Regions from separate parts of the Butyrivibrio sp. DSM 10294 genome, predicted to be linked through region 1. Evidence: predicted binding sites of a transcription regulator. Region 1 holds the regulator's gene; each other region holds the start of a gene.

Region 1 (6,029 bases):
CATCGAATGTACCACCACCAAGGTCATATACCATGATCTTCTGCTCTTTTTCGTTATCAAGACCATAAGCAAGAGCTGCTGCTGTAGGCTCGTTGATGATTCTCTTTACCTCAAGGCCTGCGATCTTGCCTGCATCCTTGGTTGCCTGACGCTGTGCGTCATTGAAGTAAGCGGGAACTGTGATAACCGCCTCTGAAACTTTTTCGCCGAGATACTGTTCTGCATCAGATTTGAGCTTCTGAAGGATCATAGCTGAAATCTGCTGAGGAGAATACTTCTTGCCATCAATTGTACGGCCATGGTCTGTACCCATGTCTCTCTTAATTGATGCGATTGTGTTGTCTGCGTTGGTAACTGCCTGACGCTTAGCAGGCTCACCTACGATTCTCTCTCCGTTCTTTGTGAAAGCAACGATTGAAGGTGTTGTTCTTGCGCCTTCTGCGTTGGCAATAACGGTGGGCTTACCACCTTCCATAACTGCTACGCAGCTATTGGTTGTACCAAGGTCGATACCGATTATCTTACTCATGTTTTTTTCCTCCGTTTTACTTAATCAAATGTTTTAATCTATTCGAACCACTCCGCCGGTTAAATTTCTTACTGAGCAACAGCTACCATACTGTGTCTGAGTACGGTGTCGTGGAACATATATCCCTTTTGAAGTTCCTGTGCAACAAATCCGGATTCGTATTCCGCACTCTCAACCTGCATTACTGCGTTGTGAAGGTTGGGATCGAATTCCTTACCCACAGCCTCAATCGGGGTTACTCCAAGGTCCTCCAGCTGCTTGATAAGCTGCTTGTAGATCTTGTTCATGCCGTCTGCGAATGCTCCCTCTTTCTCTTCCTCGGGAACTGCCGCAAGGCCTCTCTCAAAGTTATCTATAACGGGAAGAAGCTTCTCAAGGACGTTACCCTGGCCCTGTTCAAACATCTGAGCCTTCTCCTTGTCAGTTCTCTTCCTGAAGTTCTCGAACTCAGCCATCTGTCTGATGAGCTTATCATTGAGTTCGTCAACTTTCTCCTTAAGGGGATCCTTTTTGTCTTTCTTGCCAAACAGGCCCTTTTTCTTGGGTTCCTCACCCTCTGCGGATGCTTCATCAGAAGTTTCTTCTGCCTGAGCCTTATCTGCTGCGGGCTCTTCCTTGGCTACTTCCTCAGCAGCTGCTTTACCTGCAGCTTCCTCAGCTGTCTCATCCTTGCTCTTCTGGCCTGAAGGCTTCTCTGACCCAGCCTTTTCATCGGCCTCCTTCTCGAGTTCCTCCATTATGTTCTCAAGGATCTCTTTTTCGCTCATGGTTTTCTTCTTGTCGTGAGCTGCCTTGTTATCTGTATTTCCCAAAACCTTTGCCTCCTATTGCTAGTTCTTTTTATATAAATCATCAAGTGCATGTCTCATATTCTTAAGTGTTGTGATGACCTTATCATAATCCATACGCTTGGGGCCGATGATTCCGACGGTTCCCTTCATTCCGTCGCCCAGCTCATATGTGGCGGTTACCACGCTGCAGTCCTTCATGGCCTGAACCGGTGTCTCATTGCCGATATAGACCTGAATGCCTGTCTCCTCGCCTTCGTTGGCAAGGGTTCCTTCCACGATACTCGACAGATCCTTGGTATCCTCGAAGGTACTTATAAGCTCGCTGGCCTTGGCGTTGTCTGTAAGCTCCGGATATTTGAAAATGTTCATTGTGCCGCTGGTGTAGATCTGAAGGTCCTCATCCGCTGTTATGGACTCGGCAGCTGCATCAATGACGTTGCCTATGATCTCGCTGTGTATTCCGGCTTCCTGCTTGACTGCTGCTATAAGTCCCAGGTTGATGTCCTCAACTGCAAGACCGTCAAGTCTTGTATTCAGCAGAATGTTAAGCTTGAGCATTGTGGCATCATCCAGAACCTCTTCAACAGCGATGATCTTGTTCTTGATCACGTTGCCCTCGATTACGATGGTGGCCAGAAGGTGTTCTTCGTCAACCTTGGAGATCTGAATGAACTTCAGCTTGTTCTTCCTGATCTGAGGAGCCGATATCATGGTGGCGTAGTTGGTATCCACAGCCAGTGTCTTGGCTACCTGCTTAAGGAGATTTTCAAGCTTCTCCTCTTTATCAAGGAGCATTTCCTTCATGTTCTCCACTTCTTTTTCCTTGTCGCGGAGCATCTCATCCACATAGACTCTGTAGCCCTGATCCGAAGGAATACGTCCGGCTGAAGTGTGGGGCTGAAGTATAAGGCCCATCTCTTCAAGGTCCGCCATCTCGTTCCTGATGGTGGCTGAGCTGAGGTTAAGATCCGTATACTTGGAAATAGTACGGCTCCCCACAGGCTCTCCGGTCTCTAAGTAGTTCTTCACTATGGCATGAAGTATTTTTCTTTTTCTCTCATCCAGTTCCAAATTGTTCACCTTCCTATGCATTTTGCGCTTAAATTCATTGGCAGGTATGTTAGTCTTTTTAATGTGTTAGCACTCACATCATATGAGTGCTAACATCTTCTGTATCATAAATTATCACTATGGGCTATCAATGTCAACCATGTATTTATAAAAAAATGGTTAATGTTTATTGTCGAAAACGCCGCAAAAAGGGCCTGCCTCCTATTCAGAGACAAGCCCTTTTATAATCTTTACGGATAAATCAGATTAGAAAATTCCGAAGAGTTTTACAATTGTTACAAACTTGATGTTTGACTCTTTTGAGTAAATAATCTCATCACCGTTTTTCTGGTATGCAACAACCTTGTAATAATATGTTGTTCTGTTGGCAACCTTGGAATCATAGAATGATCTTCTGTTACCTACATCTCCAACCTGAACGAACTCACCATTCTTGCCTGTTCTGCGATAAATAAGGAATCCGTCAGCATTGTCATCCCTGGTCCAAAAAACCTTTGCGCCGAGGATTGTCTGGCTTACATACTCAAGCTTAGGATCGATGATATTTCCTTTACCTACATTGAAGGTGTCCTCGATTGTCACATCTTCAAGAAGAACTTCGTCTTCATTGTTAAGTGTGATAACTTTGGTCTTGATAACTGTATCCTGAGCTACGAGTCCCTTTGCAACATTGAAGGTAAGTGTCAGAAGTGTTCTGTCAGCCTTAACTGCATTGTCGCCTACAAATGCGATAGAAAGTCCTGTCTCATCGCCGTCTGTGTAGTTCTTGTTTACGTCACTCTCTCTAAAAATTCCGTTTACACTGCTCTTAGCAAGGCTAAGCACTTCGGGATCGTATAAAACTGCGATCTGTCCGTCGGTTGCTTTTGTTTTCTCAATCTTAAGCTTATATACAATCTTCTGATTGTCAGGCAATCCTGATAATTCTGCCACTGTGCGAACAGGAGCTGCTTCTGCAGCCTTTACGGATTTAGCAGGCATGCCGGCAAAAAGAACGATTGCTGTTAAAGCTGCAACAGCTGCTCTTTTAAATAATTTATTCATTAGTTGATCCTCCTACTTCCTCGGCTACTTCGATTTCTTCGACTTCTTCCAGAACTCCGTCCTCAGATGGTTCTTCTGAAATGTCAACTATTGAGTCTTCATCATCATCTGCTCCGCCGTAATCCCTTACTGTAACCCAAACTGTTGCTGTAAGGTTCTTTCCATCCTTATCTGTTGCTTTCGTGGTAACAAGGATGGTGCATCTGCCTTCCTTAAGTGCTGTTACTGTACCGTTCTCACTTACAGTTGCAACAGACTCGTCTGAGCTTGTGAACTCAACTGCGTCATAACCTTTCTCAAGGTTCTCGGGACCTACTGTAACTTTGATGAGTGCTCTGTTTCCTACATCAAGGTCCATCTCCTCGCTCTCAACGGTGAGGCTTGTTACGAACTGAGTTGTCTCTGTATCCTTCTCGGCAGGTGTGAACTTATATATGCAGGTATTAAGCGCATAGTCATAAACCTCTACATAGAATTCTCCATCGGGAACCTTGATTGTAAGAGTCTGATCTTCGCCTTTAACCTTCTGGTTTACTGCATATTTGCCAACAGTCACGAAGTTCTCATCAAGAACCATAACTGCTGCCGCATAGCGGTTATCGGTAACAACGACATTCATTGTTCCGTCTTCATTTGCTGACATCTCTGCGATATCCGGATCCTCGTTATCAATAGCAAATGAGTATCCGATGCTTAATCCCTTACCGGTAAGTGTGCTGATATCATCAACACCATCATAGTAGCTGGGTACTGCTGTAAGCTTAACTTCAACCTCTGTGTCATCAGGAAGAGGATTGCCCTCAGCATCTGTACCTGTCCACATAAGATCCTGAGACTGAAGGTTGTTTGTCCACTGCTGCTGGTAAACGAAGGAAGCGTAGTTCTCGTCTTCCTGCTTCTGGAAGTATACTTCACCGGTCTTCTTGTTGCTGATTGTAGTTACCAGTCTGCTTGCATTTCTGATAAGAGTGTAATAGAAGCTGCCAAGAGCTGTTCCGTTGGATGCACTAAGTGCAAGTCTGTCGGCAATGTACTCATCATCAGTAGCGATCAGGTTAGGAACAAAGAAGTACTCATTTTCCTCATCTGTATCTCCGTAAGGGAAGAATGAGAGGAAGTTGGTTGCTGAAACTCCACTGTAGATATATGCATTACTTGCATATTCCTTATCATATTTGCCAAGGTAGAAGTCATAATCCTCGAACATAGAGGAATCGCCCCAGTTTCCATAGAATGCAAGGAAAGGAACTGAAAGAGTTACATTACCCTTAGCATATACATATCCGTCTACATACATACCGTTTTCAAATCCGGCAAGGTACTCTCTGTCTTCTGCTGACAGTTTGATTGAAACATTAACATTGGTTTTATCTTCAACAACTGCTGCCTTAAGTGCGGTGTCAGCAACTACTTTGCCGCCCTTAATGAACTGTTTGCCGAAGAGATATACGTCCTTGGTATCTACAACACCGTCGTTGTTGAAATCAAAATAATCCGGGCAAGCTTCAAGAGCAGGAAGAACAACAGAGCCGTTTACAGCCTTAAGGAAAGGAACACGGTCTTTTTTGTTAACCTTGCCGTCGCCGTTAAGGTCATATACGAGCTTGGTCTTGTCTGCCTTAAGAGTTACTGTAGGATTAAGCTTGTGTGATGATCCTACAAAGTATTTGATTCCTGACTCCTCATAGAGCTCTTCTGTAAGAACAGATGCATCAAGTACATAGTACTGAGGGACATCAGAAAGGTTGTAAAGGTCAAATGAGAAGCTGTAAGCGCCGTTCTTCTTGGGATCATCGCCAAGAACTGCCTTAACCTTACCATCATTGCCTTCCTTAGCACCAACAAGAGCATATACAGGTGATGTTACAGCGTTATATACATTGGCAAGACCTGCACCCTGTGATCTGGGAGAAACCTCAGGATTCTCAGGATCATTGTCCTCGTGAAGAGGTACTGCGGTTGCCATAATAAGTGACTGTGCAAGTGTACGTACGGATAATCCGTTCTTCTCTGCAAGTCCGTTCTCTCTGATGTACTGCTCAACAAGTGCGCTCTGTCCTGTAACTGAAGGAGCTGCCATTGAAGTTCCGCTCATGAGACCGTAATCGCCGTTATCGATAGTTGAGTAGATGTTTCCACCGGGTGCTGTGATCTCAGGCTTGAGGTCAAGAGTTCCCGGAACACCGTAGGATGAGAAGGAGCTCATTGTGTAGCCGTCAGCTGCGTTGTAGTTGGTAGCTGCGTTATATACAACCTTGAAGGTTCCTTCATATACACCCTCAGCAACTTCTTCGGAAAGTGCTGCAACAGCCTCTCCCTCTGCAAGAGTGATGGATACGCAAGGAATAACTGCCTTGCTTCCCTGAAGTGTCATGCTGATAGTGCCGGGCTGATTGTTGTAGATTACAGCTGCAACAGCGCCTGCGTTCTCAGCGTTCTGCTGCTTCTCACCGAATGTGATGCCACCACGCTGAACGAATACAACCTTCCCCTTAACATCAACGCCTTCGTAATCTTCAGGAGTACCCTTGGCAGCAAGAAGAACGTAAGGATACTCTGTTCCGTTCTGATCTGCTGATGTATCAAGTGTTCTG
Region 2 (6,029 bases), on a different contig from region 1:
GCGGCTCAGGAATGCATCTCAATATCATTGCAGAAGACAATGCCGGCAATAATCTTTTTATAAAAGACGGTACTTCAGAACTCTCCGATACAGCTCTTTCCTTTATCGCAGGTGTTCTGGCCCACGTCAAAGGCATGACTTTGGTTACCAACCCCATTGTCAACTCCTACAAGCGTCTGGTTCCGGGATTTGACGCCCCGGTAAATGTATCCTGGTCCTCAGCATCATCCAACAGAGGTGCTCTCATCAGGATTCCTGCAAGGCGCGCCGGCGGTACCAAGATTGAGATCAGAAACCCCGATGCCACCTGCAATCCTTACCTTGCCCTGGCCCTTATTCTGGCCGCTGGTATGGAAGGCATTGAGAAAAAAATGACTCCTCCACCGGAGCTGTCCGCTCAGAAGAACGAGCCCGACACACTCCCTCTGACCCTGGGAGAAGCCATCCGCGCTTACTCTGAGGATCCTTTTGTAAAAGAGATTCTGGGTGATCCCATCTATACCAAGTTCCTTGAGGCCAAAAAGGCTGAGTGGAAGGATTTCCGCACTTGCGTAACCCAGTGGGAAATAAATAAATACCTTAATATTTTCTAAACAGTAAATTAGTCAGGGGCGCTATTTAGTGAACATTATCGTTGCTTTTGCCAAACAGGCAGACGTTATGAATTTCAAAAGCATATTGAGCCGTGGCGGATATGATTCCGTGAAAACCTGCACGTCAGGTGTACAGGCGCTGTCCGCCATGGAGGATCTTGGAAGCGGTGTCATTATATGTGGCTACCGCTTAAGTGACATGCTCTACTCCGAGCTTGCCGAGGATCTTCCCGGCTATTTTCAGATGCTGATGATAGCAGGTCCCGACAAGGCCCCTGACTTCACCTCCGATAATCTCGTATACTTACCCACACCGATCAAAAAATCAGACCTTTTTTCCACCCTTGAGCTGATGCTGGAGGGCGTTGCAAGAAAGCGCAAAAAGGCAAAAGAAAAGCGCCTTGCCCGCAGCGATGAGGACAAAAAGACCATCGCTGCAGCCAAGGAGATTCTCATGGACCGTCATCACATGACGGAGCCGGAAGCCCACAAATACCTCCAAAAATGCGCCATGGACTCCGGCACCAACATGTTAGAAACTGCAGAGATGATAATTTCCCTGCGTAATATTTGATTAAATATTAATTTGGGGTCAGACCCCAATCACAGAATGTTCACAAAGCGGCAAGATCGATTTGCTGGACGGTGCCGACGCCGCCGCTTTCCTTGAGGAAGAGGCCGCTGGAGCGGGTCATGGCGGATATGCCAAAATCCATGCCGCGGTGGGTGAATTCTGTGGAGGCGCTGCCGAGATAGATGGCGCCTACATCTGCTTCTTTCAGGGAAAGAAGTGAATCTGTTCCATCTTCATTTCTAAGCCATATGCTGAGCTTCTCGTAGATCTCATCATTTTCGTCAATCCAACCGTTATTGTCCTTGTCATAGACTGCAAGGTCCTTGAAGCCGTTGCCGCTTCTGGTGCCAAATAGTTCTGATCCGTCGCCGATTATACCGTCGCCGTTTTTGTCATAGGCAAGGAACCCGGAACCTGCACCGAGGCTGGCGATGTTGTCCTTGGTGCCGTCGCAGTCAAGGTCGAAGTAAAAATGCTGGTCGCTGATGCTGGTGATGTCGCTGCCCACATTGACAACGAGAGGATCGATAAATCCCACAGCCGAAGCAATATCCATCGACGCATATTCCATAAATCTGGAAGACATGGAAAAACTAACCCCGAAATCAATCACTCTCCCATCTTCGGTGAGGGCTGTTCCCTGTCCGCTGAAAGTGGTGGATTCCTCCTCGATATGGCTGGCTGTTATCTGTGTCACTTTCACAAAATTGTTATTTGTAAGCATCTGAGATGTCTGATCTATGAGACCTTTGTAGTGACTGCTTTGATCCTCTCCTCCAAGGAGCCGAAGGAGTTTCAGGATTTTATCAAGGAGCGTGGACCGCAGCTCTGCGATCTGTTTTTGCAAGCTGTCCTCCTGAGGCGTCAGATACTGGCTCTTTGCAGGCTTTAGGGCAGTATAATCCTCGCTCCTTACCATCTCTCCATCGCCCTCGGAGCCGGTCAGCTCCAGGGTATCGTAGCTCTTTTTTTCCTGCTCCTTCAGCGAGTCCAGAAAGCTATCTCTGGAAAGAACGCCGGTCTGAACCGACACAAGATTCTCCTCATAGTATTTATGAGAAGATACAAGATTTACATTACTTTGTGCAATCCTCATTAAGCCTCCTTTTTTTGGTAAAAAAGAGGACGCGAAAAGCTATGGGATGAGGCATAACATGCGCATCCTAGTGGAGGAGTTCACTTTTCCTGCTTGGGAGACAAAAGAAGTGAATCCCGCTAGCTACATATTATATCGGCAGGGGGACTTTGTACTTTACCCCGGAAGACAAAGACTAAATATTCTGACTTTTTATCGATAGGAGAACGGGGAAACCGGGAGAGGTGCGGGGAGGGGGACGGTGGAGGGGTGGTCTGCTGTGGACATTTATAAAGCTCATCAAACCGAGCATTACGATAAGCTCTAAGCGGCAATCACAAAAAAAGCCGGCTGACCTAAATCAACCGGCTGTAATTACATGTATTAAATTAGTGCCCGTATATTACTTAGCAGGAGCCCATGTGATTCCGTAAAGCTGTTCCATGAGCTTGCGAAGCTCGTCCTTCATGGAGTTGCAGGCGGAGGCTTCGTCAACGAAGTTCATTACTCCAATCTTCTCTTTTTTATCCTGGAAAAAGACCTGCCAGCCGCTCTCTGTCTTGTCGAGGCAGATTCTGTTCTTGTGATGTCCACCGATCTTGTAAAGCTTGGATGGTACAAGATGCTCTTTGAAATATTCCTTAAGTTCTCTGCTGTTCATAGGCCCCTCCTATATATGGATATGAAATCGGATTGACTAAAATAGTTTTCGAATTCATTTCATGTAGTTTTGATTACTACATATAATATATCACAGTACTACCTGTCTGACAAGCGGGTCCCTTTGGGAAATCACAGAAAAAACACATTTTGCTCAGGAACTTTAAGGTTATTTTTAAGTTACAGAATTAGTATAAATACATCGAGAGGAACACCCACACATTTCTTTCGATCCCACACAGATACTTTTTCATAGCACGGAAGACGCAGCCACCCACACGGCTGCGTCTTTTGTTTTACTCCCCCTGTTTATTGTATAACTCAAATATAGTTTATAAATTCTTTAGAAATTAATGTGTTGACATTTTGTGCTACTTGTTCTATAACATACTTGTAACAAGAAATTAGCAGCCAACTAACGAGAGTGCTAATTATTCAAAATTTACTATAGAAAAGGAGTGAGGACTTATGTTGATGCCTATGCTTTGGAGTAACAATGACGTATTCGATGAGATGGACAATTTCTTTAATGGAATGTTCGGTGAGGAGAGACCTTACAGGAACTGCAACAGGCAGTTTGACAATATGACCGGACTTATGAAGACCGATGTCATTGAGAAGGAGAACGGATATCAGCTGGAGGCTGAGCTCCCCGGATTCAATAAGGAAGATATCAAGATTGATCTTAAAGATGACGTTCTTACCATCAGCGCTTCTCACAATGAGAACAAGGATGAGAAGGATGAACAGGGCAAGTACATCCGCAGAGAGAGAAGAAGCTCTTCTTATCAGAGATCCTTCCGTGTAGAGGGACTTAAGCCTGAGGATATCATCGCTCAGTACAAGAACGGTGTCCTGACCGTCAGCCTTCCCAAGAAAGAAGCCGTAGAACAGAAGGACGAGCCCATCCGCATTGAAGTCAAGGATTAAAGTGTAATCCCCCTTAATTACGCCCAGGCCCAAGGTATCCGTTTGGAAATGCTTGTTGTCGTCTGCGGTGTGATTTTCTAAGACTCATAAAACAGCAAAGACCTCATTTCGACTCCGCTCAGAGCAATCGGCCTTTGCTGTTTTCTTCGTTTTGAAAATCATCATCCTCGACCAAGAACTGCACATTTCCAGCCGGATACCTTGGGCCTGTGGGCTTGATTTTAACTATGATGGTGTGGAATACCGTTTTCATTCCGGATCAATGTATGAAGCTAAAAATACTCTTCCTGATGGTAGAGAATTGGCATTTGGATTATACAGAAAAAGAGAATTTCTAAATAATGATAGCAGAGAGTATGATCTACTGGGAGAATACGCAAATATGGATGAGGTTCTTAATAGTACTGTGATTGGAGGAAGGCTTTTCAAAGATATTATAATGGATGATGAGACAGAATTACTAGGACAAGATTAGTTCACAATTGATAGTGGACCAGGGGGTACCTTATCTAAATGGCATTGGAACCGTCCCCTGGTCCACTTTTTGAATTCATCAATTTTCTTCAATATCTCTTTCCCTGTTGCCGGTAACTTCCCCAGACAGGAAATGCCTCCTGCACACAGAAACATAAGACTCGTTGCCGCCCATCATGATCTGCTCGCCGCTTCTGACGATCTTGCCGTCATGAACTCTGGCATTGAAATGGGCTCTTCTGCCGCACCAGCACACCGTTGGAACTTCCTCGATGTAGTTGGCGATCTCCATAAGACGCTTGGAGCCCGTAAACAAATGACTGGTAAAATCCGTGCGAAGCCCGTAGCAGATAACCGGAAGATCGTACTTATCCACAACCTCTGCCAATAGGTCCACCTGCTCCTCTGTCAGGAACTGAGCCTCATCCACGATAACGCAGTCAAGCTTCTTCCACCCGTCGGACTTTTTGGTAAACCATTCGTTCACCACTTCCTCAAGAAAATCCTCCACAAAAATGCACTCAGCACCCAGTCCGATCCTGGACTTAACCACTTTCTCGCCGTCTCTGTCCTCGGTCTTGGGCTTAAGAAGGATCGCGTTCTGCCCCTTCTCAAGATAATTGTAGCGCACCATCAGCGCATTCGCCGTCTTGGAACTCCCCATTGCTCCGTATCTGAAATACAGTTTTCCCATTACATACTTCCCCCAATTTATAATTATTTTTTAACGAAAAAAATCACTCTCTTCCCTGATAAACAACCAGCTTGTTATAAGGTATCTCGATTCCCGCCTCAGCAAACCTCTTCATAACCTCAACCCTGCAGTCTGAGCAGGTCACCGGGTTATCCTTGTAATCCCTGGTGGTAACCAGCGCCCTAAGCGTCACACCGCTGTCATCGCAGCTCCTGCACAGCACCGTAGGACGTGGTCCGTAGTGCATCGGATGAGAATCAATTGCCTCCGCCATAATTCCCATGGCCTTCTCCATATCTGTTCCATAAGCCACAGATACCTCGATGGGATAGGAAAAAGACCTCTCCTGAGTATAGTTAACAATAACCGAACTTCCCACAGTGGAGTTGGGAATGTACAGTGTCTCGTTCTGATAAGTCTTTACAACCGTATGTCTCAATGTGATATTTTCAACATATCCCGGGTCAAAAGAGTCGATCTTAACCCTGTCCCCGATGTCAAAAGGCCTTGACCTTGATGCAGACAACGCGATTCCGGAAAACACATTTGCCAGTGTGGACTGAGCTGCAAGACCCAGCACCACAGCAGCGATTCCCGATGAAGCTATCGCCGTCTCCCAGGTTTTGGAAAATGCGGGAATTCCGCTAAGGGCTGTCAGCGCTGCCACAACCCAGAAAAGAGCCATGATAATGCCCTTTAAGAAAATCAGATGAAGCTTACCGCGAAGCCTCTCCTTGCTAACAAACTTATTCATTAATAAATTAAGTATATACGCCACAAGAAAAGGCAGCACATACTTAAGAAATGCCTGTAAGGCGTCCCCTAAAACTTTTTTATCCAACTTCTCTCACTCCTGAAACTATATAATACTTCTGCCTCGGACATCAGTCCTCGTCATCCTCTTCATCGTCTCCCATTTCCTCAAAGGCGATCATGGAATCGATGATGTCCTCAAAATCCTCCCGAAGTTCCTCGAGAGTATCCCCTTCATAAGTATAAATTCGGCCGTCGATCACAACCTCCCCGGTG
Region 3 (6,029 bases), on a different contig from region 1:
ACTTTCTTCGTTTGTATCAAAGCAGAACCCAAACATACCGTCTTTATCAAAACCCCTGATCGTGGTCTTAATAAGGTAACTGCCAAGAAGTTCCTTAAATCCCGCCATCTCATATTTTTCACCGGCAAAAGATATAACGCCCTCCGAAAGAGAAGCTGAATCAGTCATTTTGACCGGTGTAAGCGAAAGCTCATTAGATAAAAGCTTTTCAAGCTCAGGGTTTAAAACAGGTGTGAGGCTTCCATCTTCATGCTGCACAAGCTTATGAGTGACCATATTTCCGCCCCAGTCGTAGTCCTCACTGTCTATATGCTTTTTCTTCGTTCCGTTCCATCCGACAACATATAAGTTCTCTCCGTCTGTCTCCATTCTTCCTGCATAGAAGCCATTGCAGTCAAAGATGTCCTGTGAAGGGATCTCAAACGGGCCCTCAAAATTGTCTGCTATCCTGTAATGAACAAGCCTGTGAGGCCACTGATCAGAGAATGACAAGTACCACTTTCCTTTATAAGAAAGGAGTGTCGGGCATTCCAGATTTGAATCGGTTCCCATATCATTTTCAAAGAAAACACCGGCATCTTCCCAGCTCTTTAAGTCCTCTGAAGTGTATCTTGCAATGACTCCGATGTTGTTCTGTCTTGTTGCAACAAGCATTGAATAGCACTTTTCTGATTCAACATAGAAAACAAACGGATCCCTGAAGTCGTTCTGTGCATAATTCTCGTTTGCATAAAGTGTATCTTCGGGAATCTTTTCCCAATTTATAAGATCGCTGCTGACAGCATGCATCACTGCTTCTTTTGGCTCAAACATATCGTTATGTCCTGTATAAAAAGCATGGTACTTACCGTCATTTCCCTTTATTACACTTCCGGTTCCAAGAGCTATGTCCTGGTCTTCTACAGCGTCTCCATAATTCAAAACAACTCCCTTGTCATCATATGAGGCAAAGTCTGTAGTCTGGATCAGCCCCCAAGGGTGATATCCCTGCTTACCGTCTCTCTGGTCTGCCAGGTAAAAGACATTGTACTTTCCCTCGTCGTAAAACGGCATTGTATCGCCCACAAGTCCCTCCACTGATGCCGGAAAAACGATATGATCTTCAATGTTCTCTCCCAGATACTTTTCATCCGCTGACTGCACGTTTTCCTCTGTTGTTTCATCTAAAGCAGTATCCGATTCTGCGGCTTTGGATGAGCATCCAACACTGGCGATGGTCATAATGCCAATCAAAAGCAATGTTTTTATTCTATGCATAATCCCTCCCTTAGTGCTTTTGCACTATCACTTGACAAAAACAATATAGCATTATGTGTCATTTGTATCAATCTAAAAGTGCATATGACACATATTTTCGTGAAATTCAGTGTTTTATGGGTTTCTTTTTTGTGAATTATGCACACTTGTCATACAGAAATTGGTGCATTTGACACATCGTTATTGCAGCGTTATGATATTTACCGAATATAAAAAGACTCAGAAAGTATTGAGGGGACATCCATTATGGGAAAAAGAGTAACATTACAGGAAATTGCAGACGCACTTGGAATGTCAAGAAATACTGTTTCCAGAGCACTTAACAACTCAGGAAGCGTATCTTCGGAAACCAGGAGTAAGATCTGTCAGATGGCTACAGCCATGGGCTACAAGCAGTTTAGTTTAGTTGATACCGCTGATACAGCAACAAGTACGCTCTTAGCATTAAAGGACGGCAAGACAGAAATAGCCCTGTTCACTCATTCTTTTCCCGGTGCATCCCATTCAGGAACCAAGCTTCTTGAGGCATTTCAGAACAGAATAGATTCACTGGGCTACAAGCTTTCAATCAACATTATTAAAGATAATGATATTGAATCCTTAAGCCTCCCAACTAATTTTTCCATGGACAATATAGCAGGAATTCTCTGTATAGAGCTCTTTTCCGAAAAATACAGCAAATTCCTCTGCAGCCTGAATATTCCCATTCTCTTTGTAGATACCCCTGTTCTTCAGAAATTCGGATTGGCAGCTGATACTCTCTACATGGAGAATGTTACAAGCGTCTACCGCCTGATCAGTTCATTTATCCAAAGCGGAAAGAGAAACATCTCATTTGTTGGTGACAGATTCCATTGCCAGTCCTTCCATGAGAGGTGGCAGGCCTACGTTTCAGCCATGACAGATAGCGGGATTGGCATCGACACCGGATCCTGTATTCTTGATGATGACTCGAGTCCGTACAAAGATACAGATTATCTCGCAGCAAGGATCAGCGAGCTTGGGAAAATGCCTGAAGTTTTCTTTTGTGCCAACGATTACCTGGCAATCTGCACCATAAAGGCCCTTAGGCAGCTTGGTAAAAAAGTTCCGAAGGACGTTGCGGTCTGCGGATTTGATAATGCGCCCGAAGCCACCATCATCGAGCCAAGTCTTACCACGGTGAAGATCCATTCAAGCTCCATGGGCTTTATTGCTGCGGATATTCTGCTTTCCAGGATTGCTAATCCAAATACTCCTTACAAAAAAACATATGTAGAAACAGATATCATAATAAGAGAATCAACCGGAAATACGATTAAATAAACTACACTTTTTAAAATAATGACATGATTTCCAGGTTGTCTATATTAAATTTATTAGTCATCGAACGGATCCTCCAACAAAAAGTAAATACTAGTAACGAAAAAACAAAAAAAAAGAGAAAGCCCGTTTTTCTCGAGCTTTCTCAGTGTTGCAAGATCATATGTATTGATAAAATGTTTTAGTACTCAAGTTCAGTTTTCTTTTTGCCATGTCTTTCAAATGCGCTCTTGATAATGAGTCCTGCACCGATTACAACGGGAACAAATACCAAAAGCACATCTGTAAGTGATGAATATGCAAAATAGAGTTCCGTTCCAAGTACCAGTGCTGCTACCAAGAGGATCAGTGACATTACGAGGCATCCAACCGTAAATTTGTTTTTGTTAACTACTACTGCTATCGCTGAAAGGATTAGAAGTATCAGTACAATCGCAGATGTGCTCACCCTGCCGATACGGTAGAAACCAAATGATGAAACCCTCACCATCTTGAACAGCATGAATAATCCGATGATTACCAGTACCCATCCAACATTTCTTTTTGTCATAATATTGCCCTCCTATGGAAAAGTATTTTTTCCTTACGAGTTAACAGTATACGATATATGCTCCGGAAAATGAAGAGTAAACATTGCGAAATATGAGGCTGTATTTCCGCAGCGGCGTGCACTGTCATAGCTCGTTTTCTTCCTGCTTATCTGCCTCTTGTTGCTTATTCTTTTTTTCAAGAGCATTGATACGTCTTATTGCAATAATCCCCAGTGCGATGAGCACTATCACCGGAAGCGCCCTCAAAAGAAGAGGCAATACAACAAACGGAATATAAATCTGGAGGATAATCGCAATTTCATGGAAATCAAGGAAATCTATGGAATTTAACGCGCTCTGAAGGCAAACCCAAGTAAGGAACCCTGCGATAAATGCTATTGGAAAAAAGATCAGTGGTTTATCCAAGAGCTTCTTTTTGATAATTACAATCAGGCATATGAGAATAATTACTATCAATCGTAGATACAAAAACAATCTTTCAGTATCCATTACACGTATCCTCCCCTAAAAAAGTTGTCATTACAAAGTAAATATAGGATATTCAGGGCAGAACGTGTATCATGGAAACTGCAAAATACAGGGCTGTATTGCCACAAATGATTATGACAAACTTAATTACAAACTGCAGTATGCAAGCTTGTTTGTAGTCTGCAATATGCTATACTTCTAACAGAAAACACTCGTTTTCATAAAATCATACGATTATAAAGGGGATTTATAATGAGGATTATTAAAAAAGTGAATACTCCGATTCTTACTATCATCCTGGCAGCAGGTCTGACGCTAGTCTGCTACTTACTCAACCTTGGAATGTACCAGCTCGCCGGCTTTATAATCGGAATCGGCAGCTCAGGCGGAGAGATTCATGTCACCTATGCCATTGGCCTTAAGCTGGAGGAATATTATGGTCTGACGGCAGCAGAAGTCACATCAGCCAGTTCTGAACTTAGCTTCTTTCTTCCGGGTCTTATCATTGGTTATATAATTATGATGGTTGTGGCATTTCTGGTGGTCAGGAAGTGTAAGGAAGAATAAGTATAATAAAGCCCTGCCGTTATATGAACGGCAGGGCTTTCAAAATCATTTTATCCTTCAATTGCTATCAGATTCTTTTCCGGAAGTTTCTTTTCCTGAGCTTTCTTAGGAATTGTCAGAGTAAGAACACCATGTCTGTAGGTTGCCTCTACATCATCTTTTTCGATGTTCTCCCCAACGTAGAAGCTTCTCTGCATTGATCCTGCATAACGCTCCTGACGAAGAAGTTTGCCCTTCTTGTCATTTCCATCCTTTTCAAGTCCCTTGGCTGCTGAGATTGTAATGTAACCGTCGTTAAGTTCTACTTCAATCTCCTCTTTCTTAAAGCCCGGCAGGTCAATTACTACTTCATAGTTGTTATCCTTCTCCCTGATATCGGTCTTCATCATCCTTGAAGCTTTTCTGCCATAGAGTTTCTTCTCCATGTTTTCGAAATCCTTCATGTAAGGGAATCCAAACAGATCATCCATGAAATTCTCTTCAAAAATACTAGGTGCTAACATAATGCTTACCTCCTTTGCACATAAACAATTGATTAACTGTTAATGAGCATTGGGACGGAGGGTTCAGATCATCGGAAGCCTTAAGTCCTAACGGTCTTCTCTGTTCCTTTGTTCTACTTATGGTATAACACCGCGATTAGCACTCGTCAATAGAGAGTGCTAATTTGGATAAAAAGATATTGTGTACTTCATCACAAAATTAATATTTCCATTCAAAACTTCTCAGTACCAATAATCGCGTCCATTACATGCTTCAGCCCTATGCTTATAAAAAACTTTTCTCTTTTAGGTCGAATTTAGGATTACCTTGTATCATAACCTCATCAAGTAAATAGCTTGAAACCTCCCAAACACATATACTTTTTCATTATTCATTTCAGAGCTGCCCGTCCCCCTCAAAAAAATGGCAGCTTACTCCTAACAAAACGGGGCAGGACATCAATCGATGTCCTGCCCCATAATCATTACAAATATCATTTAAACTCTTATATATGTCTCTCTGAGTGCAGCAACTTCAGTCTGCATATCTTAATTGATCCCCAGATTGGCAAAGATAATTTCCTCTTTTACCACATTCTCAAGGAACCGGTCCTGAAATCAACAGGCGTCTGTGACATAAGGAGCTCACAGGCTGCAACGCCGATTATCGTATAACAGTCCTCATATTCTTCAAAATATTTTGCAAAATCATCAAGTCCTATGACAGCCATTCATATTCCTCCAAAAGTCGCTCAATCTCCCCTGAAACACGCGCATCATGCGAATCTCTCAGTGAACAGTAGAGTGATATTATATCAACTGCTGCATCAGCCTTCAATAACTCCGGATCATAATTCCATAGCTGGATGCTGCAGACAGTCCAAGGCTCTTCCCATGCGGGGTCTTCAGCCTCTTTCAGGGCTTTTATAACATCATTTTTCCTATAGCATGCACGGACACTTATTTCAGGAGGATTTAACATACCAAGGTGTGACAGTGCTTCATCAGCTGCAAAAGGCATGCTATCAACGACCTTCTCTTTTCTTACATGAATGACTTCATGAACAGGATTCGCCAGAAAAGGCTTTGACAGTTCAAAAAGGTCTTTTGCAGCCATAGTCCTATAAACAAATGAGTTTCTTCCGACTTTTCTCTCTTCCAATAGCCCATGATCTGCAAGTTCCTTGGTCGCTCTGGTAACATACACCGGGTTAAGACCAAGCTTTTCAGATAAAGGCTGCTTTGCATATTCTTTTTTCTCGTTGTAGATCATAAACAGCAAAACAAGCTGCGCATTGGGAGTAAGCTTCTTTCTGCTTTTTAATGACTCCCCGGAAAACTTTTTACTAAACAGTATCCCCAGAAATGGCAGATAAACCTGCGTCGGAACAAGGATAAACGG

What was found. Region 1 encodes HrcA, which represses chaperone genes, less so after heat shock. Its sites were predicted from a motif close to TGTTAGCACTCNNNNNNNNNGAGTGCTAACA; they were not measured.
Region 2: the regulator HrcA is predicted to act here: its motif matches at 3,305-3,335, upstream of NXH67_RS08495 (Hsp20/alpha crystallin family protein).
Region 3: the regulator HrcA is predicted to act here: its motif matches at 4,783-4,813, upstream of NXH67_RS01010 (Hsp20/alpha crystallin family protein).

Annotation. Positions count from the first base shown of each region.
Region 1 covers NZ_JANSWL010000060.1:9,814-15,842, reverse strand. The annotation lists gene dnaK (molecular chaperone DnaK) at 1-529, opposite strand, end outside; gene grpE (nucleotide exchange factor GrpE) at 598-1,296, opposite strand; gene hrcA (heat-inducible transcriptional repressor HrcA) at 1,360-2,412, opposite strand; gene NXH67_RS05050 (hypothetical protein) at 2,638-3,435, opposite strand; gene NXH67_RS05045 (S8 family serine peptidase) at 3,428-6,029, opposite strand, start outside.
Region 2 covers NZ_JANSWL010000073.1:53,868-59,896, reverse strand. The annotation lists gene glnA (type I glutamate--ammonia ligase) at 1-593, shown strand, start outside; gene NXH67_RS08510 (ANTAR domain-containing response regulator) at 622-1,167, shown strand; gene NXH67_RS08505 (hypothetical protein) at 1,208-2,263, opposite strand; gene NXH67_RS08500 (hypothetical protein) at 2,646-2,903, opposite strand; gene NXH67_RS08495 (Hsp20/alpha crystallin family protein) at 3,383-3,832, shown strand; gene NXH67_RS08490 (hypothetical protein) at 4,095-4,307, shown strand; gene NXH67_RS08485 (thymidine kinase) at 4,386-5,000, opposite strand; gene NXH67_RS08480 (mechanosensitive ion channel family protein) at 5,044-5,754, opposite strand; gene NXH67_RS08475 (hypothetical protein) at 5,885-6,029, opposite strand, start outside.
Region 3 covers NZ_JANSWL010000033.1:31,866-37,894, reverse strand. The annotation lists gene NXH67_RS01035 (glycoside hydrolase family 32 protein) at 1-1,257, opposite strand, end outside; gene NXH67_RS01030 (LacI family DNA-binding transcriptional regulator) at 1,504-2,562, shown strand; gene NXH67_RS01025 (hypothetical protein) at 2,741-3,109, opposite strand; gene NXH67_RS01020 (hypothetical protein) at 3,234-3,599, opposite strand; gene NXH67_RS01015 (hypothetical protein) at 3,831-4,145, shown strand; gene NXH67_RS01010 (Hsp20/alpha crystallin family protein) at 4,196-4,648, opposite strand; gene NXH67_RS01005 (hypothetical protein) at 5,215-5,358, opposite strand; gene NXH67_RS01000 (hypothetical protein) at 5,346-6,029, opposite strand, start outside.